4 regions of the Psychrobacillus sp. NPDC093180 genome follow, and region 1 is predicted to be linked to each of the others. Evidence: riboswitches for the same ligand, from Rfam matches in the RefSeq annotation. Region 1 holds a riboswitch; each other region holds the start of a gene.
The links. Region 1 has a riboswitch for S-adenosylmethionine ahead of ACIP9W_RS16940 (5-methyltetrahydropteroyltriglutamate--homocysteine S-methyltransferase). Riboswitches for the same ligand answer to the same signal wherever they lie in the genome.
Positions count from the first base shown of each region.

Region 2: it holds a riboswitch for S-adenosylmethionine, as region 1 does, so the genes downstream of both, ACIP9W_RS07935 (MetQ/NlpA family ABC transporter substrate-binding protein) here and ACIP9W_RS16940 (5-methyltetrahydropteroyltriglutamate--homocysteine S-methyltransferase) in region 1, are expected to answer to the same signal.
Region 3: it holds a riboswitch for S-adenosylmethionine, as region 1 does, so the genes downstream of both, ACIP9W_RS14735 (O-acetylhomoserine aminocarboxypropyltransferase/cysteine synthase family protein) here and ACIP9W_RS16940 (5-methyltetrahydropteroyltriglutamate--homocysteine S-methyltransferase) in region 1, are expected to answer to the same signal.
Region 4: it holds a riboswitch for S-adenosylmethionine, as region 1 does, so the genes downstream of both, ACIP9W_RS06140 (methionine biosynthesis PLP-dependent protein) here and ACIP9W_RS16940 (5-methyltetrahydropteroyltriglutamate--homocysteine S-methyltransferase) in region 1, are expected to answer to the same signal.

Region 1 is NZ_JBIVOJ010000011.1:110,942-116,845, reverse strand. It holds gene corA (magnesium/cobalt transporter CorA) at 1-300, opposite strand, end outside; gene ACIP9W_RS16945 (BCCT family transporter) at 429-1,922, opposite strand; SAM riboswitch class I at 2,137-2,237, shown strand; gene ACIP9W_RS16940 (5-methyltetrahydropteroyltriglutamate--homocysteine S-methyltransferase) at 2,331-3,431, shown strand; gene ACIP9W_RS16935 (hypothetical protein) at 4,252-4,656, shown strand; gene ACIP9W_RS16930 (M55 family metallopeptidase) at 4,848-5,672, shown strand; gene ACIP9W_RS16925 (ABC transporter permease) at 5,688-5,904, shown strand, end outside.
Region 2 is NZ_JBIVOJ010000004.1:165,518-171,421, forward strand. It holds gene ACIP9W_RS07925 (2-oxoglutarate dehydrogenase E1 component) at 1-230, shown strand, start outside; gene odhB (2-oxoglutarate dehydrogenase complex dihydrolipoyllysine-residue succinyltransferase) at 264-1,487, shown strand; SAM riboswitch class I at 1,994-2,096, shown strand; gene ACIP9W_RS07935 (MetQ/NlpA family ABC transporter substrate-binding protein) at 2,224-3,060, shown strand; partial or broken gene ACIP9W_RS07940 (methionine ABC transporter ATP-binding protein) at 3,207-4,293, shown strand; gene ACIP9W_RS07945 (methionine ABC transporter permease) at 4,235-4,888, shown strand; gene ACIP9W_RS07950 (MetQ/NlpA family ABC transporter substrate-binding protein) at 5,073-5,904, shown strand, end outside.
Region 3 is NZ_JBIVOJ010000009.1:115,567-121,470, forward strand. It holds gene ACIP9W_RS14730 (homoserine dehydrogenase) at 1-785, opposite strand, end outside; gene ACIP9W_RS14735 (O-acetylhomoserine aminocarboxypropyltransferase/cysteine synthase family protein) at 865-2,157, opposite strand; SAM riboswitch class I at 2,276-2,392, opposite strand; gene ACIP9W_RS14740 (glycerol-3-phosphate acyltransferase) at 2,531-3,175, shown strand; gene ACIP9W_RS14745 (YdcF family protein) at 3,181-3,768, shown strand; gene ACIP9W_RS14750 (zinc-dependent alcohol dehydrogenase family protein) at 3,941-4,939, shown strand; gene ACIP9W_RS14755 (PaaI family thioesterase) at 5,131-5,526, opposite strand; gene ACIP9W_RS14760 (DinB family protein) at 5,643-5,904, opposite strand, start outside.
Region 4 is NZ_JBIVOJ010000003.1:131,965-137,868, reverse strand. It holds gene ACIP9W_RS06155 (TIGR00266 family protein) at 1-724, shown strand, start outside; gene ACIP9W_RS06150 (C4-dicarboxylate ABC transporter) at 990-1,187, shown strand; gene ACIP9W_RS06145 (M20 metallopeptidase family protein) at 1,248-2,444, opposite strand; SAM riboswitch class I at 2,610-2,716, shown strand; gene ACIP9W_RS06140 (methionine biosynthesis PLP-dependent protein) at 2,800-3,921, shown strand; gene metC (cystathionine beta-lyase) at 3,918-5,105, shown strand; gene ACIP9W_RS06130 (5-methyltetrahydropteroyltriglutamate--homocysteine S-methyltransferase) at 5,107-5,904, shown strand, end outside.

The DNA of each region.
Region 1 (5,904 bases):
AAAGTTTTCTCCAACAAACAAATTTAGTTCCTCTGCTTCCAGTGTTTCTTCGTTAAATGTATGCAACACAAAAAAAGAATGGCCATCATAATGATCCACTTTTGGCCGTTGAAGTCTAAACAAACAGTCTTCAATTGCAAGTGGATGAAAATGAAAGAAGGAGCTAAGTAATATTTCCTCTTCTTTTGTAGGTTCACCAATATCAACCCAATACCATTCGAACATTTTCTCTTTTATATCCTCCAGCTGAAAATCGCTGATTATTTCTTGGTTGGTAGTTCTTCCAATTGTTCGGATCATACTAAAACCCCCTTGCAGTCTCTATTATCTCATAATTCACTCTATGTATTCAAAATCATTCCGTAATTATTCGTATACAAAAGTAAAATGCCAAGGGAATATGGTTAGTCCTTGGCATTTTACTTTTTTTACTTTTTGGTTTTTGTTTGCCTCACTTCTTTTCTTAATCCCATTATTAAAGAGGCGATCATGAAAAGCATCACAAAAGAAAAAGGTAAAGCTGCAATAATGATGGTATTCTGCAATGCATCGAGTCCGTTAACGGCTAACAAAATGGTTGCGATGACTGACAAGGTAATTCCCCAAATAAGTTTTACTTTATTTGGCGGAGTCAATGAGCCATTTGTTGAGAGCATACCGAGAACAAAGGTGGCAGAATCGGCCGATGTGATGAAAAAGCATGCAATAAGTACCACGGCAAAAATCGATACAATTGTCGCCAAGGGCATTGCATGGAACATTTCAAATATAGTCAACTCAGTAGACGCTTTCGCTAAATCAGCGACGCCTCTTTTTTGCATATCAATGGCAGTTGAACCGAAAGCGGAAAACCAAATTGCTCCAAGTATCGTTGGCGCAACCAATACGGCAGTAACAAACTCTTTAATCGTTCTCCCTTTTGATACACGAGCTATAAACATACTTACAAATGGAGCCCATGAAATCCACCAGGCCCAGTAAAAGATTGTCCAATCTTCCAGCCACTCGCGATCAGTTAGACTGAGTGGTGCTGTACGTAAACTCATTTGAACGATGTTGGCTAAATACCCTCCAAAAGAGTCCGTGAGCATATCAAAAATGAGTAATGTTGGACCGAGAAGGACAACAAAAACAAGTATTGCAAGCGCTAATACTAAGTTAGTATTCGATAAATATTTAATTCCTTTACTTAAACCGGACCATGCGGAAGCAATAAACAGAACCGTTACGATAGCAACAATAATTATCTGAGAAACGATTCCAATTGACATGCCGAAAAGATAGTTCAAACCTGCATTAATTTGAACGGCACCAAATCCAAGTGAAGTAGCTACACCAAACGCAGTAGCAAAAATAGCAAGAACATCTATCAGGATACCAAATGGTCCTTCCATCTTTTTACCGAAAATCGGTTTCAATGTTGCTGATATTAACCCTGGTTCATCTTTACGGAACTGGAAGAAGGCAAGGGATAATCCAACAACCCCGTACATAGCCCACACGTGAAATCCCCAGTGAAAAAAGGACTGACGGAGAGCTTCCTTAAAGGCCGCAGCTGTATTTGGTTCTGCAGTTGCTGGATTGATAGCATAATGCGACAAAGGTTCAGCAGCGCCATAAAAAACAAGCCCAATTCCCATACCAGCAGAAAACAACATAGAAATCCATGTCACCGTTGAAAACTGTGGGCGATCTGTATCTTTTCCCAAGCGGATTTTTCCGTATGGACTAAAGATAAAAAATATACTTAGTGCTAGCATAAACGTCATTAGTAGCATGTAGTACCAACCAAACGAGGATGCAACAAAGCTTTTAATAGTTGTAGTAATTGTTTCAAAACTTTCGGGCTGGAGAGCTCCATACCCTGCGGCTAATATGACTAAGCCCATAGTGATATAAAATGTAATAGATAGTTTCTTCATACTTCCCCCTCGTAGAATGGATAATTTTAAATGTCTAACTATACTAATAAAATAAGGTGAAATCAAATGATATCAAGGGTTCCGTTTCTTCAGAGTTGTACCCAAAATTTAAAGATTTCAAACAATTATAAGAGAGGTGTTGAATTATTTAAAATTCAGTATTGACAGAATAGTTAAAAGTCTGTAATCTAGTAAGCAATCAAATAGAACAACTTTCTTATCAAGAGAGGTGGAGGGACTGGCCCTACGATACCTCAGCAACAGGCTTTTAGTACTGTGCTAATTCCAGAAGCGTTTCGTGCTTGAAGATAAGAAGAGAATCATTACTATAACGTGTAAACCTCTTCTTGTTTTTAAGAAGGGGTTTTATTTGATTTCCAATTCAAATTTAAGGAGGAAGAAATCATTATGACAACAAAAACAGCTATTGCAGCACCATTCAGAGCAGATCATGTTGGGAGTTTATTAAGACCAGAAAACTTACTACAAGCAAGAAAAGACTTTAAGGCCGGAACTATCACGAGAGAGCAGCTAAAAGAAATAGAAACTAAAGAAATTAAACGTATTGTAGACAAACAACTTGAAGTTGGTTTAGAGCTTGTGACGGACGGGGAATTTAGACGTGACTGGTGGCATCTAGACTTTTTAGAACATCTAAATGGATTTGAAGGATATGTTCCTGAAAAGGGATATCAATTCGAAGGATTAGAAACAGACAAATACGAGGTTCGAAACATTGGTAAGATTTCTTTTAACCCAGATCATCCATTTATCCAAGACTTTATCGAGTTCCACAAAATTGTAGACGGACGTGCAGTTGCAAAACAAACAATTCCAAGTCCAAATCAGCTATTCCATCCTGGTATAAGAGACGAAAATATTTATCCAGATGTAGAGGACTTTGCAAAAGACATTATTAAAGCATACCAGGGTGCAATTCAAGCATTTTATCAAGCGGGAGTAAGATATTTACAAATAGATGATGTGTACATTGCTGGACTTTCTTCACCAGATATTCCTTATAAGGAAGAGGAAAGAGCGTTTTTAATTGACCTTGCACTACGTGTCATGAATGGTGTATTGGAAAATAAGCCGGAAGATTTAGTGGTGACGACTCATTTATGCCGTGGAAATTACCAATCAACTTGGGCATTCGGAGGAAGTTACGCACTAATCGCTCCAACCTTTTTCGCTAAAGAAAAAGTAGATGGATTTTTCTTAGAATATGATGACGATCGTTCAGGCGATTTCAAGCCACTTGCACATATTCCAAACGGCGGGGCAAAGGTAGTATTAGGTGTATTCACTTCTAAAAATGGAGAACTAGAAAACAAAGAAAATATTATCGCACGTGTAAAAGAAGCATCTGAATATGTACCACTCGATCAACTAAGTATTAGCCCCCAATGTGGCTTTGCTTCTACCCATCATGGCAACAAACTTACTGAAGAGCAACAGTGGGAGAAACTAAAATACATCGTGGACATCTCAAAAGAAATCTGGAAATAACAAAAGGTAATACCTCGTCGTACGCCAATTACCCATTTGTATAGGCTAAAACGAGTAAATATAAAATGCTTTCTTTCCTGAAGGTCCCATTTGATTGTTGGGAAAGAAAGTTACAAATGGCATGACAAACACCACACACATAAATATGGGAAGTATCGAAAAGAGCGTATTCTTCGGAGACGTTCTTTTTTTCTATATTAAGTGCAATTTAAAGACCACAGCTACAGTCATCTCATCGTACAGGTTGCTCTCTTCTGGGTAGTGAGTTGAATGAAGTGATCGCTTGGATTTAGCTGCAGAATGGGTATTCCTAATAAATGGCTAAGGGCAACCGAACAACTGTCGAAAGCAACAAGTTCCAGTCTGAGAGCAACAAGTTTCAGTCTGAAAGCAACCAAATTACTCCTGAGAGCAACCAATTTTCATAAAGCAAGTTTACTTGGAGGGAGATGCTAATAATAATGGTGCATTATTCAGGGTTTCTTTCCAAAAAGCATCTGCTTTGTTAGCTTTGTCGCGTTCGCACCACATTTCGTCATGTTCCACCATTTACTGGTATTTATCAGTTGCAAATATCTCCTAACATTCAATATTAAACAGTGGCGCTTTAGCCTTTATTCCTTAGTAGGCAAATGATTCCTCGCATCGCTCACCCAGCGGACGCTTCATTCATCTCACTCACACGCCGTTTTCCTGTACAGTGCAAACTCTTCTTAAAAAAGGAAGTTTTTTTATTTGCATGGAACTGAGATGTTTGTCTAGTTTATCGGGGGGGCTTTTGCATTTACTACTATAAGTGCAAGAAGGAGGTGATTTAATCATGAACCAAAATCGTCATTCATGTAGTTCATGCGGACAAATGCCACAATGGGGTAACCAATGTGGTTGCGGGCAAGTATCGCCGTGGCAACAACCAGCTGCTCAGCCGATAGTATGTCCTCCACAATATCGAGTGCGGGATTCATTTTTACCAAGAATGCAACCGGTGATTCACCCGATTGTGAATGTGAACAGAGAGCATATCGTCAATGTCCCACAACATTTCTGGACTGAAACAAATCGAAATGTAGTAGTTAATCCACCTCAGCAAGCTTTCCCGATGCAACAAGGCGGATTCCAACAGCCTTTTGGCCAACAATTCGGTCAACCAATGGGCCAACAAATGGGTCAACAATTCGGTCAACCAATGGGTCAACAACAATTTTTCCCAGGGCAACCGAGATAATAGAATGAAAGACTTTTAGTTTAGATGAGCAAATGCCTTTATATTAAAGCGCATTTGCTTTTTATATTGTAGAAAATCTAATATATTTCAAAATTCAAAAAATATTGTAATATTCTATATTTTTTGATAAAGTAGAACTTATTCTAGATTTGGAATTTGTATGCAAAAAGTAAAGGGGTGGGGAATAGGATATGAAAATTTTTCTTTCAATTGACATGGAAGGAATTACAGGCTTACCAGATCATACATTTGTAGACTCGGGAAAACATAATTATGAACGTGCACGACGTATAATGACGCAAGAAGCAAATGCGATTGTGGATGGAGCTTTAACAAGTGGAGTAAAAGAAGTTTTAGTGAATGATAGTCATTCGAAGATGAATAATATTTTAATAGAGGAATTGCATCCAGAAGCGACATTAATAACAGGTGATGTGAAACCGTTTTCAATGGTGCACTCATTAGATGAATCGTACATAGGTGCAGTATTTGCTGGCTATCATTCAAGAGCAGGACAACCAGGGGTTATGAGTCACTCTATGATATTTGGAGTAAGAAATATGTATATAAACGATGTGGAAATAGGGGAATTGGGATTAAATGCATATGTAGCAGGTCACTTTGGTGTACCGGTTATTATGGTTGCTGGGGATGATGGAGCGTGTAGGGAAGCAGAGGCGCTGATTCCTGGAGTGGTTACTGCAGTTGTGAAAGAATCGATCTCTAGATCTGCCGTTAAAACATTGCATCCGCAAAAGGCACATGCATTGTTGAAAGAAAAGGTGGAAGAAGCGATTAGCAAAAGTGATCAAATAAAACCTCTCGTACCACCAAAAAATCCTACGTTAAGAATTGAGTTTGCTAACTATGGACAGGCGGAATGGGCAGCTCTTATGCCCGGTTGTGAAATTATAGAAGGAACAACAATAGTTAAGTTCGAGGCGAAAGATATATTAGAGGCCTACCGTGCAATGCTTGTAATGGTAGAGCTAGCAATGCAAACGAAATTTTGTTAAGGGGGAAGTTTGCTTATGGCGAAGTATATTATTAAACGCTTTTTAATGATGATAGCAACGATTCTTATCATTGCTACGTTAACTTTCGCATTGATGCATACCATTCCAGGTTCTCCATTCGATGATGAGCGTACTTCTAATCCTACTATTCAAGCAAATTTAGAAAAGTTTTATAAATTAGATGAACCAATGCATATTCAATATTTATATTATTTGAAGTCTATCGTTACTT
Region 2 (5,904 bases), on a different contig from region 1:
AAGCAATTGTCGAACGTTATCCGAATGTGAAACAGCTTGCTTGGGCACAAGAAGAGCCTGAAAACATGGGTTCATGGAATTTCGCACTTCCATATTTACTGGAAATTGCGGATGGCAAAGAGATCACATATGTAGGTCGTGTACATCGTTCCAGTCCAGCTGAAGGCGATGGAGATACTTACAAGGTAGAACAAGCACGAATCATTGATGAAGCATTAAAAAGTTTATAAGAGAAGCTAGGATAGTCAGAGGAGGAAATTCAAGTGGCAGAAATTATTGTTCCAGAATTAGCAGAATCGATTACAGAAGGTACTATTGCGCAATGGTTAAAACAACCGGGTGATACAGTAGAAAAAGGTGAGTTCATCGTTGAGCTTGAAACAGATAAAGTTAATGTCGAAGTAATTTCAGAGGAAGCTGGAGTTGTTAGTGAGTTACTTGCTGCTGAAGGTGATACAGTTCAAGTAGGTCAAGTAATTGCTGTAGTTGGAGCAGGTTCAGGAGCAGCAGCAGCTGCACCAAAAGCACCAGAGGCAGAAGCTACACCGGCGGCGGCACCTCAAGCGGCAGCAGCTCCTGTAGTAGAAGAAACTTCATCTGAGCAGGATCGCACAATTGCAAGCCCAGCAGCTCGTAAACTAGCTCGTGAGAAAGGTATTAACTTAAGTGAAATTTCACCAGTTGATCCAATGGGACGTGTTCGTGTACAAGACGTTGCAGCACATGGTTCTGCACCAGCACCAAAAGCAGCACCGGCGCCTGCAGCTACTGCACCAAAAGAAGACGATGGCCGTACTACTCGCGAGAAAATGTCTCGTCGTCGTCAAACAATTGCTTCTCGTTTACTAGAAGTAAAACAAAACACGGCAATGCTTACAACTTTCAATGAAATCGATATGACTAATGTAATGGCTTTACGTTCACGCAAGAAAGACCAATTCTTTGAGCAAAACGATGTGCGTCTTGGATTTATGTCATTCTTTACAAAAGCTGTAGTTGCTGCTCTTAAGAAATATCCTTATGTAAATTCACAAATTGATGGAACAGATATTGTGAAAAACAACTTCTACGATATCGGGATCGCTGTATCAACAGAAGGCGGTTTAGTAGTGCCGATCGTTCGTGATGCTGATCGTAAAAACTTTGCTGAAATCGAAGGAAATATTGGAGAACTTGCTAAAAAGGCTCGTGATAACAAATTAGCGCTTTCTGATATGGCAGGCGGATCATTTACAATTACAAACGGTGGCGTATTCGGATCACTACTTTCTACACCGATTCTAAACGGAACACAGGTTGGTATCCTAGGAATGCACACAATTCAAAAGCGTCCAATCGCTGTTGGTGATGAAGTGCAAATTCGTCCGATGATGTATGTAGCATTATCTTATGATCACCGTGTAATCGATGGAAAAGACTCAGTTGGATTCTTAAAAATGGTAAAAGAGCTTCTTGAAAACCCGGAAGATTTAATGTTAAATTCATAAAATGTGAATAGTGCAGATACTCATTATGTGAGTATCTGCACTTTTTTTACTACTTGGGAAACTACAAAAATTTAGATACATGGGTAACATTTTTCTAGTAACATTAGTTATGGAGATTTTCACCTTGTATGTTATAAAGGGATAATGCGTCATAAGAATGTGCTGTTAAGTGTCCAGTAGGTTTTTCGCTTCAGGGCGGAAGCTTTCCCCAGGGTTAGCGATGAGCTTTCACCGCCACTACGCATCTGCCTGGAGCGGAAATCAATTGCTATTTCTGTATCTCCCTAAGACGCATTTTCTCTATTATGTGTGTCATTCCAATCATTGTTCACATTTGATAAAGCACGCCAAAGATAGGTGCTTTAGTGCTTTTGTTCTGTGTCTCTATATATTTATGATTCCACTCCACAAACATTAAATATTCCTAATATTTTATTTTTTGAATAAAAAGTATTGACTTATAATATTGTGTTATGTATAGTTAAATAAAATTTCATATGAAATTCTTCTTATCAAGAGAAGCTGAGGGAATGGCCCTGCGAAGCTTCAGCAACAGATTGCAACTGCAAAACTGTGCTAAATCCACCGATTAAATTCGAAAGATGAGAAGAGGTTAGATTTTCTAATGTACCTCTTCAGTTCTCATAATCTGAAAGGGGTTTTTTTAATGACTTAATACCAAGTATATTAATAAGTTTAATCAAATTAATAAGATAAAGAAAAGGAGAGAGTTTGGATGAAAAAATGGATGGCATGGTCAATTTTATCTTTGTTTGTCTTGCTTTTAGCGGCTTGTGGTTCTAGTGAGGAAGTTACTTCTAGTGTAAAAGGTGATACGAAAAGTAATGAAGAACTAACAAAGGTTAAAATCAGTGCTTCAACAACTCCTCATGCAGAGATTTTGCAACATATTTCAGATGATTTAAAAGCAGAGGGAATTGAGTTAGATATTATTATCACACAAGATGGTATACAAACGAACCAATCAACCGCTGATGGTGACTTAGATGCAAACTTCTTTCAACACACACCATTTTTAGAGCAAGTCAATAAGGATAGTGGTATTGATCTTGTAAACGTACAAGGAGTTCATATAGAACCTTTCGGTGTTTACTCCAAGAAAATTGATGATATCACTCAATTAGATGAAGGGGCAAAAGTCGCTGTACCAAACGACCCGGTTAACTTTTCCAGAGCATTACTCTTATTTGCGGAAAATGGAATAATTGAGCTTGCTACGGATGTGGAAGGTTCGTACACAGTTCAAGATATTACAAAAAATGAAAAGAACTTAGAGTTTGTTGATATTGATGGACCATTACTAGTAAGAGCGTTGGATGACGTTGACATTGCAGCTATTAATACAAACTATGCATTAGAGGGAGGGTTCAAACCATTAGAAGATGCACTAATCATCGAAGGAAATGAATCTCCATATGTGAATATTTTAGTTTCTAGAAAGGACAATCAAAATGACGAAGCTATACAAAAAATTGCTGCAGCGTTAACAACGGAAAAAGTAAGAGAATTCATTTTAGAGAAATATGAAGGGGCTGTTGTACCAGCATTTTAACATCATTCAGAAACAACGTCTTCTGAATTTGCGGATAATCCCACACTATTATCTTCTGATTTGAACGAAGAGAAGAGAAAGGAAATTAGTAGAGACGTACGAGTAATATTGCAAACTATAGCATTTCAATGTAAGGAGGAAACTGAATGATTGAATTTCGCAAAGTATCTAAAACATTCGTCTCAGGAAAACGAACGATTACTGCACTTGAAAATGTAGAGTTGACTGTTCATAAAGGCGATATATTTGGAGTAATTGGATTTAGTGGAGCTGGTAAGAGCACATTAATTCGAACGGTAAATCTATTAGAAACACCGACGTCAGGAGAAGTTTTGATTGAAGGGAAGAACTTACAAAAAGTTTCTAAAAAAGAACTGAGAGAAGAAAAGAAAAATGAAAAATATTGGGATGATATTTCAACATTTTAATCTATTAAATTCGAAAACAGTATATGAGAATGTGGCAATGCCTCTTCTATTAAGTAAACATACGAAAAAAGAAGTAGAGCAAAGAGTATTGGAAGTACTCCAATTTGTTGGCTTAGAGGATAAGATAAAAAGTTATCCAGATCAGCTTTCAGGAGGACAAAAGCAAAGGGTTGGGATAGCTCGAGCACTCGTAACCAAACCCTCCATATTACTTTGCGATGAAGCGACATCCGCCTTGGATCCGCAAACAACAAAATCTATTTTGCAGCTTTTAAGACGAGTGAATGAAGAATATAAAATTACGATACTCATCATTACGCATGAAATGGAAGTGATAAAAGAAATATGTAATCGAATTGCGGTGATGGAAAACGGCCGAGTAATTGAATCGGGTAATATACTGGATGTCTTTTCAAATCCACAAACAGAAACCGCGCGGAATTTTGTAAGTTCTGTTGTACATGATGAAATACCACAATCCGTTTATCGTTTAATGGAAGTTCATAATGGAAGGAGTCATATATTAAAAGTCGATTTTGTAGGTGTGAGCTCTGGTCAACCAATTATTTCTCAGGTTGCTAAAAAATTCAATGTAGATTTGAATATTCTTTTTGGCAGTATTACAGAACTGCAAAGTATCCCATTTGGAAATTTGATTGTTGAAGTAATCGGTGATTCGAAAGAAGTACAAAAAACAATTAACTTTATTCAAAGTGACACAGTAAATGTAAAGGAGGTTAAAGGACATGGAAGTAAACAGACAAATTTTGATCGAAGCGATTTGGGAAACGTTGTACATGGTTAGTATTTCACTATTTTTTGGAGCAATATTAGGATTTATATTAGGTGTTACATTAGTTGTTACAAGGAAGGGACATATTTTAGAAAATAAATTTATATTTTCCATTGTAAATCCAATAGTGAATATTTTCCGCTCTATTCCATTTATTATTTTACTTGTAGCCATTATTCCATTTACTCGATTGATCGTCGGAACATCCATAGGAACAAGCGCAGCAATTGTACCACTTGTGTTACATGTTGGACCTTATATTTCGCGATTAATCGAAAACTCATTACTGGAAGTAGATGAAGGGATTATTGAAGCGGCGAAAGCAATGGGTGCCACTCCATTTCAAATTATAGGGAAGTTTTTACTTCCAGAGGCATTTCCCTCTCTTATACTTAGTGTTACAACAGCAACGATAGGTTTGATTGGAGCTACCGCTATGGCCGGTGCAGTAGGGGGCGGTGGACTAGGAGATGTGGCAATAACTTATGGATATCAGCGGTTTGATAATGTCACAATTCTAGTAACTGTAATAATTTTATTGGCAATCGTTCAATTAATTCAAAGTATCGGAAATGTATTCGAACGAAAACTTAGACGAGTTGGATAAAGTAAAACTTCATTCAAGTAGGGGACCCTGCCTCCTCCTACTTGAATGTTAGTCGAACCAATCGGACCTTTACGGGCAGTTTATCCTCTAACTATCTTTCAGTGTTTTTCTCGAAATGGAGAAATGAGGATATTATTATCCGTTAAGGCAGGAGAAAAATATATAGAAGAGAAGGTAAATAGTTATGAAAAAATGGAGTTTAGCATTTGTTTTAATAATAAGTCTGTTATTAGCAGCATGCGGAAATAAGGAAGAAGATAGTGTGATAAAAGTTGGGATTCGTAGTTCCGAGTTAAAAACGTGGGAATATATAAAAGAAAAAGCTGCTGACAAGGGAATCGAGCTTGAGTTAGTAAACTTTAATGCCCAATATGATCCTAACCAAGCTTTGGCTGAAGAAGAAGTAGAGATTAATGCATTTCAACATTTGGCATACTTAAATTTATTTAATGAAAATCAGAAAACAGATCTTCAAGCTATTGGAAGCACTATTATGGCACCGATCGGCTTATATTCAAATCAATATAAATCGTTAGAAGAGATTCCAGATGGTGCTCAAATTGCCGTCCCAAATGATCCTTCAAACTGGGGAAGAGCTTTAATGTTACTTCAAGAAGCTGGTTTTTTAACAGTTACAGATGATTTTGATGGAAATGGTGGAGCGGATCGTATTAAAGACAATCCTAAAAACCTTGAGATTGTACCAGTCGATGGAGCTACGACTCCACGAGTAATGGAAGATACAGCAGCAGCAATTATTAATAATGGTGTAGCAGTAGAGGCAGGACTTCTACTAAAAGACGCCCTACTACATGAAAGCAAAACAGCGATTCCTTTTGTGAATGTGATTGTCGCACGGTCTGATGATGCTGATAATGAAAAGCTAAAAGAAATTGTGAAAATATATCAATCTCCCGAAACTGCGAGTTTCATAACGGAAACCTATAATGGAAATTATATTCCCGTAGTATTAACAGAGGAAGAAATCAAAAATTGGAAAGATGCATATCTATCAA
Region 3 (5,904 bases), on a different contig from region 1:
GATGCAAATAGCTCTCCATTTTCGTCTTGTTCGATTTCTGCGACATGGCGATAACGAAGTCCTTCTAGTTTTGCTTTTCTAACATCCTCTAGTGAAATTTCATCAATTCCAACTACTTTTACATCGCTCCAGTTTGGCTGTTTACCAAAAGCAAGCGCACTTAAAATCATTAGTTTACGGAATGCATCTTGACCAGAGACGTCATTATATGGATCTGCTTCAGCATATCCAAGAAGCTGTGCTTCTTTTAAAGCCTCTTCAAACTGGCATTCATCTAAACGCATTTGCGTTAAGATGTAATTCGACGTTCCATTTAAAATCCCTTGAATTTTCTTCACGGAATTGACTTGAAGCAAATTTTTCAATGTTTTAATAACAGGAACTCCACCAGCTGTAGTTGCTTCATACCCGACAAATACACCACGTGATTTGGCACGCTCTTGTAGGGGAATGCTGTATTTGGAGAACATCACTTTATTTGCTGTAATGACATGACATCCTTTATCGATTGCTCGACATAAATAGCTATACGCTGGTTCTTCATTGACAATCGCTTCAAAAACTACTTGTAAACCTGGAATATTAATAATGTCCTCGAAGTTATCTGTCACTAGCACACCAGGGGTTGCTATTCTTTCTTTTGCTAAGTTATTGACAAGAATAGCGCTAATTTCAATATCCAATCCTAGCGATTTTTTTAAGTCTTCTTTTTTTTCATTGACAATATGATAGATCCCTTGGCCGACTGTTCCAAAACCTAAGATTGCTGCTTTTATTTTCGCCATACTTTCTCCTCCAACTAAATCTGCACAATTGAGCTTTTTACATATTGTAGACTATTTCAGCCCAATTAACAACAAAATTCTATCTAGAGAGGACATTTGTTTTTTCCACAAGTACTTTATCCAAAGCATTTTGTAAGTCCTCTACCGCCTCTAACCCAACAGACAAGCGGATTAGATCCTCTGTAACACCTGTTTTCACTAAATCTTCTGGTGTTAGCTGTTGATGTGTTGTAGATGCTGGGTGAATAATTAATGATTTTGCATCTCCAACATTTGCTACATGCGACCAAATTTCAATATTATCAATAATACGTCGCCCTGCTTCTTTTCCACCTTTTACACCAAAGTTTAAAATAGAGCCGAAGCCGTTTTGTAAATACTTTTTCGCCAGTTCATGAGAAGGATGATCTTCCAATCCCAAATAGTTCACCCATTCTACACCTTCGTGGTTCACTAAGAACTCTGCAATTTTTTGTGCGTTTTCGTTGTGTTTAGGCACTCGAAGATGCAGCGTTTCTAACCCTTGTAAAAATGAAAAAGCGGCTTCTGGACTTAATGAAGGACCGAAATCACGTAAAAGCTGTACACGTAATTTAATCGCAAAAGCTACGTTCGGTACATCGATCCCATAACGTAACCCGTGATATGTTACGTCCGGCTCTGTAAACCCAGGGAACTTATCAGAATTCCAGTCGAAGTTTCCTCCGTCTACTACAATTCCACCAATCGTTGTTCCATGTCCACCAATCCATTTCGTAGCTGAATGGATTACAACATGAGCACCATGCTTAATCGGGTTCGTTCCATATGGAGTCGCAAATGTGTTATCTATTAAAAGCGGAACTCCTACTTCATTCGCGATAGCTCCCACTTTTTCTATATCTAGTATGTTTAAGCTTGGGTTTCCAATCGTTTCCGCAAAGAAGCCTTTTGTTTTATCCGTTACTGCAGCTCGGAAGTTTTCCGGATTATTGGCATCCACGAATTTTACCGTAATGCCGTAACGAGGCAATGTATGTGCGAATAAATTAAATGTACCGCCGTATAAGTTTTCTGCTGCAATTATTTCGTCCCCTGCTCCCGCAATATTCAAAATCGAGAATGCAATGGCTGCCATACCCGAAGATACTGCAACTGCTGCTGTTCCACCTTCAAGAAGCGCAACTCGTTGTTCAAAAACATCGACAGTCGGATTCATAATACGAGAGTAAATATTACCCGTTTCTTTTAATGCAAAAAGATTTTGTGCATGCTCCGTATCGCGGAACACGTAAGAAGTCGTTTTGTGAATAGGTACCGCTCGAGAACCTGTTACTGGATCTGGTTGCTGACCGCCATGCAAAAGAACTGTTTCTTTTTGAAGATTTGTCATTTTGAATTCCTCCTAGAAAATAGTTTAGATGGACGCATTGGGAAACGGGGAAAGATTTTTAGGACAAACAAAAACCCCACTTCGATTAAGAAGAGGGGTGCAGTTTCGCATGTTCCTCCTCTTATCTTCCAAATTCACGTAAATGAATTTGTAGGAATTAGCACCTTTCCGAGTTTAGAACTCGGTGGTTGCCGGGCATCGCAGGGCCTATTCCCTCCGCCACTCTTGATAAGAGTATTTGATTTAGTTTTCCATCTTGATACAAAGTATAAGATTCTATGAATCTGTTCGTCAAGTGTTTTTCTAAAAAATTCTGAAACTTCTTTGATAGTTGAACGTTTAATGTATTGTAGTTATTAGACTCGGAGGTGATATGATGGCAGTTTGGATTTTGACTATATTAATTATTAGCTACCTAATCGGAGCAATCCACGGTTCGAAAGTTGCGCAAATTATTAGTGGTGTCAACATAAAGAAAGAAGGGCTTAAAAACTCTGGCGCTTCCAATGCGGCAATTGTCCTAGGGATGAAGTATGGTATTCTAGTTGCTCTAATTGATATTTTAAAAGGTGTTCTCGTTATTATCGGCATTCGCTTTTGCCTATCGCAATACGGTAATTTTTCCGCTGTGGAACAGGATTTATTGCTTTATTTAGCTGGGGCTGCTGTTATTTTAGGACATAATTTCCCGGTTTATACTGGATTTAAAGGTGGAAAAGGGACTGCTTCGATTATTGGTATTTTATTTGCTATTTATTGGCCAATTGGACTTATCGGACTTTTATTATTAATAGGTACGACTTTTTTAACGGATTTTTTATTGATTGGTGTATTTGTCTTTTATGCAGTATTTATCGTTGCTTCCATTTGGTTTGCAGAGGGAGCAGCACCTATTGCTATAGCTGGTTTTTTATTTATCATGGCTGTTGTTTTACATATCGAAAATTTTCGTCGTCTAGTCCGTAAAGAAGAACCAAGAATATCCGCCTTCTTGAAGAAAAAGAAGCCGTCCGTGTGAATGCAATGAAGAGAAAAATGAGGTGGATCGTGCTTATTCCTTTACTAGTAGTTGTTTCAGGCGGATTTGGTATGTGGATGGTGACGAATAAATGGCTAGATGACGGTTTAGAGCCAAAAGCAGATGGATCCAATGAATACGCCATCGTGCTTGGCGCAAAAGTGAAGAAAGGAAATGTCCCTTCCCTTTCACTTCATTACCGTTTGGAAGCGGCGCTAGCATATGCTATAGAGCATCCCCATGTGAAGCTTGTTGTATCTGGCGGACAAGGTCCCGATGAAGATATCGAGGAAGCGATTGTTATGAAAAATTTTCTTTTGGAAAATGGGGTAGCCGAAGAGCGAATTATCGTGGAAAAACAGTCAACCTCTACTTATGAAAACTTAAAGTTTTCGCAGGAGCTACTACCAGAAGAGGTGGATTCAGTAACAATTATTACGAGTGATTATCATTTACATCGGGCGAAAATACTTGCTAGTAAACTCGGTTGGAATACGGATGTTGTCGCTGCGGAAACGCCGGAAGTGGTGGAGGCAAAAGTGCGGTTGCGTGAAAGGGCTGCGCTTTTGAAGACTTATATTGTTGGGAAATAACTCCGGGCTTCTAGACGGAGTTTTTTGGTCGTATCCGAAACTATTAATTTAAAATTATATAAAGTATCATTGATTTTGAAGGTGAAGACTAAAAATTTTCACTTTTCTTTTTTTAGAATTTGACGTTGACCTCTCTCTTATCAGGTAAAACAAATAATAAGGAGTGACAAGTGTGAAATCACAAATTATCCAAGCTTTCGGCGAACCATCTGTATTTCAGTATAAGGAGATTTCAAAACCTGAGCTACAACCTGGACATGTACTTGTTCAAGTAAAGGCTACAAGTGTTAATCCTATTGATACGAAAGTCCGAGCTGGTGCAGTTCCAGCCGTAGCACCGACATTTCCAGCAGTATTACACGGAGATGTGGCTGGTTTGGTCTGTGCAGTAGGTGAAGGAGTGACCGATTTTAAAATTGGCGATGAAGTGTTTGGATGTGCGGGTGGATTTAAAGGGACGTCTGGTGGTGCTCTTGCTGAGTTTATGCTGGCAGATGTTGACCTACTTGCTCATAAGCCGAAAAATTTGACGATGGAAGAAGCCGCGGCTTTACCACTGGTTTCCATCACCGCTTGGGAAGCATTATTTAATCGTGCAAAGCTAGTACCTGGGCAAGACATCCTAATTCACGGAGCTACTGGAGGCGTCGGGCACGTCGCCATTCAACTAGCCAAATGGGCAGGAGCAACAGTCTACACAGCTGCTTCTTCAAAAGAAAAGCTGGAGATTGGCACTCGCCTTGGTGCAGATGTAACGATAAATTATCGAGAAGAAAGCGTTAACGATTATGTACAAAAATATACTAACGGGAAAGGATTTGACCTCGTCTTTGACACTGTGGGAGGTAAAAACCTTGATCGCTCTTTTGAGGCGGCAGCACTACATGGAACAGTAACAGCCATCGCCGCTCGTTCGACTCATGACCTCTCCCCTATGCACTCGAAGGGACTTTCCCTCCATATTACTTTTATGTTGTTGAAAATATTAAACAAAGAATTGCATAAACATAATGGTGAAATTTTGAAGAAGGTTGCTAAGGTGGTCGAGGAAGGAAAGCTGCGTCCGCTATTAGATTCCAAAGTTTTTACATTTGATAAAGTCTCCAAAGCCCATGAGTATATGGAGTCAGGTAAGGCAATAGGAAAAATTGTTTTGAAAAATGATTGGTAATATTATTGTTGAAAAAAGCTTCCGTTATTCGGAAGCTTTTTTTGTATGATACCCCTTCTCCCCATATGGCTGCAATTTATCCATCCACTGGTCTAATAGTTTTTCCGTATTCGTTCCATTCTTTTTGTAGTTCTTTGTTCGTATGCATTCCGTCTTGAAAATAACTCTTATTATTTCAGAGTTAGTTTTGCTTAAGAGTAAAGTCTGAATGTCGCTGTGCTGTAGGCTATTAAATTTCCTTGATCGTCGATTACTTTGCCATTTAAAATTGCTGTATGGTCCGAGCGATGTATAAGCTCACCAATTATTTCAGTTGTTCCTTCGAAGACACTATTTACAAACTTCACTTCCATTTGAATGGTCGATGCCGCTTTAACCCCTAATGTTCTAGATGTTATACCCATCACTATATCTAGACCGGACATGATAACTCCTCCGTGCAGCATATCCTTCAAGTTAGAAATATCCGGTCTTTTTTGGATTTGAATGATTACTTTCCCATATTCTACGCTTACACATTCAAATCCTATGTACTTAAAAAAATTAGATTGTTCAAACTCATGTATCAAAGAAGAAAAGTTCATCATACAAACCTCCTGAGCACTATTACTGCCATTTTATCATTGTTTCGTCGATTTTATCGCATATTCGCTATAAAAGCACAAAAGCGCGCATATGCGTCTCTTGTGCTTTCTAATAACTATTAACTATTTTGATATTGTACTTTTTCTAAATGACGTTCCATTTGACCTAAGTGACTCTCTATATGTTTTATAATTAAATGATCGATTAAGAAAGACAGCGGTTTACCATCAAAATTTGGGTTATAGCTTGGTGCAGTTTTACTTAAATCTTCCGCTCGGACTTTACCTAAAGCTTGCTCTGTAAGAGAAATTAGCGATTCAAGGCATGTAATAGCTTGTTCTCTCGAAACCGAAGTAACATAATTTTCTTCCACAGCAGCC
Region 4 (5,904 bases), on a different contig from region 1:
AACAGTAGTTGCTGAAGCAGGTAGCTTAATGATGATGGAAGATGGTATTTCGATGGAAACTATTTTTGGCGATGGTTCAAGTTCTTCTAGTGGAAGCGGACTTATGGGAAAATTAATGGGCGCAGGTAAACGTATGCTTACGGGCGAAAGTTTATTCATGACCACATTTACGAATACTGGTAGCGGTAAAAGACATGTATATTTTGCATCTCCATATCCCGGAAAAATCATTCCGATGGATTTAAGCAAATATCGTGGCAAAATTATTTGTCAAAAAGATGCTTTTTTAGCAGCAGCTAAAGGGGTTTCGGTAGGAATCGAATTTCAACGCAAGCTTGGGGCTGGATTCTTTGGTGGAGAAGGATTCATCATGCAAAAGCTGGAAGGAGACGGTTTAGCCTTCGTTCATGCTGGTGGTACGATTCACCGTAAAAGCTTACAAGTAGGCGAAACACTACGTGTAGATACAGGATGTTTAGTAGCGATGACATCAGATGTGGATTATAACATCGAAATGGTAAAAGGAGTAAAAACTGCATTATTCGGTGGAGAAGGTTTGTTCTTCGCAACCTTACGTGGACCAGGCACAGTATGGATTCAATCGTTACCATTTAGCCGTCTAGCAAGCCGTGTATTCGCAGCAGCTCCTCAAACTCCAGGTGGTGGCTCCAAAGGAGAAGGAAGTATTACAGGTGGTCTTTTCGATCTATTAGGCGGTAAATAATAAAAGTAAAGATACAGATGCCAATGAACTGCACCCTAAATTTTGGATATTTTAATAAAAATAACCTTGCGATTTAAGCAGCGATTAGATGACTTCGGTATTATGCCGGAGTGATCTTTTTTAAAAACTAAAATGCTATTATTCTATGATTTTCGTCCAAATTGTTTATTATTTATTGAGCACCTCTTCATATACTATATAAAGAACAATCATGTCGATTTTTAGCGCTTTATTGTTCTTTGAATTGAATGAGGAGGTGATTGTGATGAAAGCTTCTTTAGGTAGTTGGATCGGGTGGATAGGAATCGTGCTAGCAGTGGTTGGATTCTTCTATTATCCATTATGGTTTGGCGGTGCTGCAGTAGTATTAGGCTTACTCGGCTTAACATTCCCTCAAAAATTCCTAGCTTGGTCTTCCATTGTACTTGGAGCAATTGCATTCTTTCTTCCGATGTTGCAGTAGCTGAGTTATTTGATATAAACAAAGGCATGTACGGAGAAATTACCGCACATGCCTTTATTATTAAAATAAATAATGTACAACGATTTGCACGAATGACTTTTGGATGTTCAATAAAGCACGCTCGTCAAAGTCGAACTTTGGATGATGGTGTGGATAATGTGTGTTTTCATCTTCATTGTTAGAGCCTACTTTGAAATATGTTCCCGGCTTTTCTAATAAGAAATAAGAGAAATCCTCTGCTCCCATAGATGTTTCAATATCTATCACCTGTTCCTCACCGAATACATCCGACAAAAGCTGGTGAACTAAATCACTTTCTTTCGGATGATTGTATAATGCTGGATAACCATGAAGATAATCGATTTCGGCACTCGCATGAAATCCTTCTGTTATTCCTTTTACAATGGAATAGATTTCCTCTCTTACTTGTTTTCTTACAGATTCACTAAACGTTCGGACAGTCCCTTCCAGCTTAGCCGTATCTGCAATAATATTAAAAGCACTGCCTGCATGGAAAACACCAATTGTGACTACTGCAGATTCTAAAGGGTTTATTCTGCGACTTACAATTTTTTGTAGGGAATTAACGATTTCACTACCAATGACGATTGAATCAACGGAATCCTGAGGTCTTGCTCCATGTCCACCAAGTCCTTGAATTTTGATTTCAAACTTATCAACAGCTGCCATTTTGTAGCCTTCTCCTACTGCTACTTTACCAACCGGTACTTTTGAATCGAGATGAGCAGCAAATACATAATCGACACCATCAAGCACGTTTTCTTCAATCATGAACTTCGCACCGCCTGGTGGCTTTTCTTCCGCTGGTTGGAATATGAAAATAACTTTCCCCTTCACTTTATCTAGGTGTTTGCTTAATACTTGTGCAGTACCCAATAACGCAGTCGTATGTCCATCATGGCCACATGCATGCATAACACCAGGGTTCAATGATTTATAAGGTACATCTTTCTCATCTACAATTGGCAAGGCATCAAAGTCTGCTCTTAGAGCAATTGTTTTCCCTGGCTGTGCCCCCGTTAAAATTCCTACAAGGCCATTCCCACCAATATTCTTTTTCACTTCTAATCCGAAGTCTTCTAGTTTCTGTGCAATATACTTGGCAGTCTCCGTTTCCTCAAAAGATAACTCCGGATGCTGGTGCAAATATCTTCTCCAACTGACAATTTCTTCGAAGTTACTATCTATTTCGGAAAAAATAGATTGTATTTCATTTTCTAACGTAGATGATTTCATGTTCCTTCCCCCATTCTTTTTAATTCTTACTAAACAAATAGGATTATATATTTTTTCAGTTAATTTTTCAACTGAAGATTTACCATTTTAAAATGCTTCTTGTTTTTATTTCTTCTTCATGATACCATTACCTACATAAAGATTTTAGAAAATTTCATATTTTATTTCTTATCCAGAGAGACGGAGGGATTGGCCCGAAGATGTCTCAGCAACCAGCCAAGTTTAGGTATGGTGCTAACTCCAATAGGCGGCGATCGCCTAGAAGATAAGAAGACTAACTTCAATTTTTTTGAGGATTCTCTTCTTATAGGGAATCCTCTTTTTATTTTACTTTATTTGTAGAGGATGATTATTAATGACAAAAAAAGGTTTAGAAACCGAATTAGTACAACTAGGAAATCATAGTGATCCACGAACCGGGGCCGTTAACCCACCTATTCATTTATCAACAGCTTATATACACGCAGGAGTTGGGAAATCCACTGGTTACGACTACACGCGTACAAAAAATCCAACTCGTACGATTTTAGAAGAAGGAATTGCGAAGTTAGAAGGCGGCGATGCAGGTTTTGCCTGTAGCTCCGGTATGGCAGCTATCCAATTAATCTTGTCACTTTTCCGTTCCGGTGATGAAATCATTGCACCGCAAGATCTTTACGGTGGAACATATCGTTTATTCAATCAATACGCGGATTCCTACAACATTCGTACTTCCTACGCTAAATTTGAATCCATCGAGGAAGTAGAAGCATTAATCACGGAAAACACAAAGGCACTGTTTATCGAAACACCAACAAATCCACTCATGCAAGAATTTGATATAGCACAATACAGTGTTTTAGCAAAAAAATATCAATTACTACTTATTGTGGATAACACGTTCTTAACTCCTTATTTACAGCGTCCGATTGAGCTAGGTGCAGATATTGTTATGCACAGCGGAACGAAATATATCGGTGGACATAATGATGTCCTTGCTGGGCTCGTTGTCTCTAAAGGGGAAGCACTAAGCAAAAAATTAGTGGAGAATCATAACGCTTCAGGAGCCGTACTTTCCCCTTTCGATAGTTGGTTATTGATACGAGGATTGAAAACATTACACTTACGCATGAACCAACATGATGCGAATGCAAAAAAAATCGTGGCGTTTTTACAAAATGAAAGTGTTGTTAAAGACGTGCTATATCCTGGAGTTGGAGGTATGCTCTCTTTCCGCTTACAAAAAAGTGAATGGGTTGGACCTTTCTTAGAAAACCTTCAATTGATCGTTTTTGCAGAAAGTTTAGGCGGTGTCGAAAGCTTTATCACCTATCCTACTACCCAAACCCATGCGGATATTCCAGAGGAAGAGCGAATTGCTCGAGGTGTCGATAATAGTTTGTTACGCTTCTCTGTTGGCGTTGAGGAGGCGGAAGACTTAATCGCAGATTTGAAACAGGTTTTTGCAAAATTAGAACGGGATGTGATTCATTCATGAGTAACGTGAAAGAAAGTTTAGAAACTAGCTTAATTACCGCTTCCACTCGTGGGAATTACGAGCAAAAAACTGGGGCAGTCAATGTACCCATCTATGCATCCTCTACTTTCCATCAAGAAAGCTTTGATAGCTTTGGACCATACGACTATAGTAGATCTGGCAACCCGACAAGAGACGCGCTAGAAAAAACGATAGCTGAATTAGAGGGCGGCACAAGAGGTTTTGCTTTTGCTTCCGGCATAGCGGCAATTTCCTCAGCTTTAATGCTGCTATCCTCAGGGGACCATCTTGTTGTAACGGAAGAAGTATATGGCGGAACCTATCGTTTCGTAACGGAAGTTTTACCGAGATTCGGAATCGACCATACATTTGTAGACTTTACGAAGGCTGAAGAAGTTGAAAAAGCGATACGTCCAAATACAAGAGTACTTTATATCGAAACACCTGCAAACCCAAGATTAGGAATAACGGATATCGAGGCAATTGTTGCACTGGCAAAAGCTAATGATTGTTTGACTTTTCTTGATAATACTTTTATGACTCCCCTTTATCAACGCCCGCTTGATCTAGGTGTGGACATCGTGTTACATAGTGCTACGAAATTTTTGTCTGGCCACAGTGATATCATAGCTGGGCTTGCTGTTACGAAGGACGAAGAACTTGGAAGGAAATTAGGATTTATCCAAAACTCTTTTGGCGCTATTCTTGGTGCACAAGATTCTTTTTCCTTAATTCAAGGAATCAAAACAATGGGTGCTCGTTTGTCTCAATCCACGGAATCTACAAAAAAGCTTGCAAATTATTTAAATAGTCATCCTTTAGTAAAGGAAGTGTTATACCCGGGCTTATCCACGCATCCAGGATATGAGATTCATGCAAGACAAGCAAAAAGTCCAGGGGCCGTTTTATCTTTCTGTCTTCCTGACAGAGAAACGGCAAAAGCTTTTGTAGAAAATCTTCAAATTCCAGTTTTTGCAGTAAGTTTAGGTGGCGTCGAATCGATTCTTTCTTATCCTGCTACCATGTCCCATGCTGCAATACCGAAAGAAGAACGAGAAAAACGAGGAATTTCAGATGGCCTTCTAAGGTTCTCTGTTGGTCTGGAGCATGTAGACGATCTTATCGCAGACTTCGACCAAGCACTAATAATCGCATCTAATATCAAACAGAAAGTAGGAATTTAACATGACAAAACAATTAGTTCAAAAAGCACCATTTCGCGCAGATCACGTAGGAAGCTTTTTACGACCAGCACGACTAAAAGAGGCACGTGCACAATTTGAAAATAATGAAATCACTGCAGATCAGTTAAGACAAATTGAAGACGAAGAAATTACGAAACTCGTTGCCAAACAAAAAGAAGCAGGTCTACAATCTGTAACTGACGGCGAATTCCGTCGTAAATGGTGGCATTTTGACTTTCTAGGCGGCCTAGACGGAGTCGAATTTTATGAACCAGAGGAAGGTCTATCATTTAAAGGCGTAAAAACACAAGCACATGGCATTAAAGTAACTGGAAAAATCGGATTTAGCACGCATTATATGATTGATCACTTTAAGTTTTTGCAAAGTGTGGCTGGCGATGCTGTTGCTAAATTTACAATCCCAAGTCCAAATATGCTGTACTACAGAGCCAAAATTGAAGTGGGAGTTTATAACAGTGATGAAGAACTATTCAATGATCTAATCACAGCTTATCAAGGATTTATTCAAGCTTTATATGATGAAGGCTGTCGTTATTTACAAATCGATGATACTTCATGGGCGACTTCTTTTTCAGAGGAAGGCATTGCCGGACTTAAAGATAGAAAATATAGCGTAGAGGAAGCACTAAAACTTTCCGCACGTGCGATTAATGAATCGATCGCGAAAAGACCGGATGATATGCTTGTCACAATGCATATTTGTCGTGGGAATTTCCGTTCGACATATATTACAAGCGGTAGTTATGAACTTGTATCGGAAACTATTTTTAACGGATTA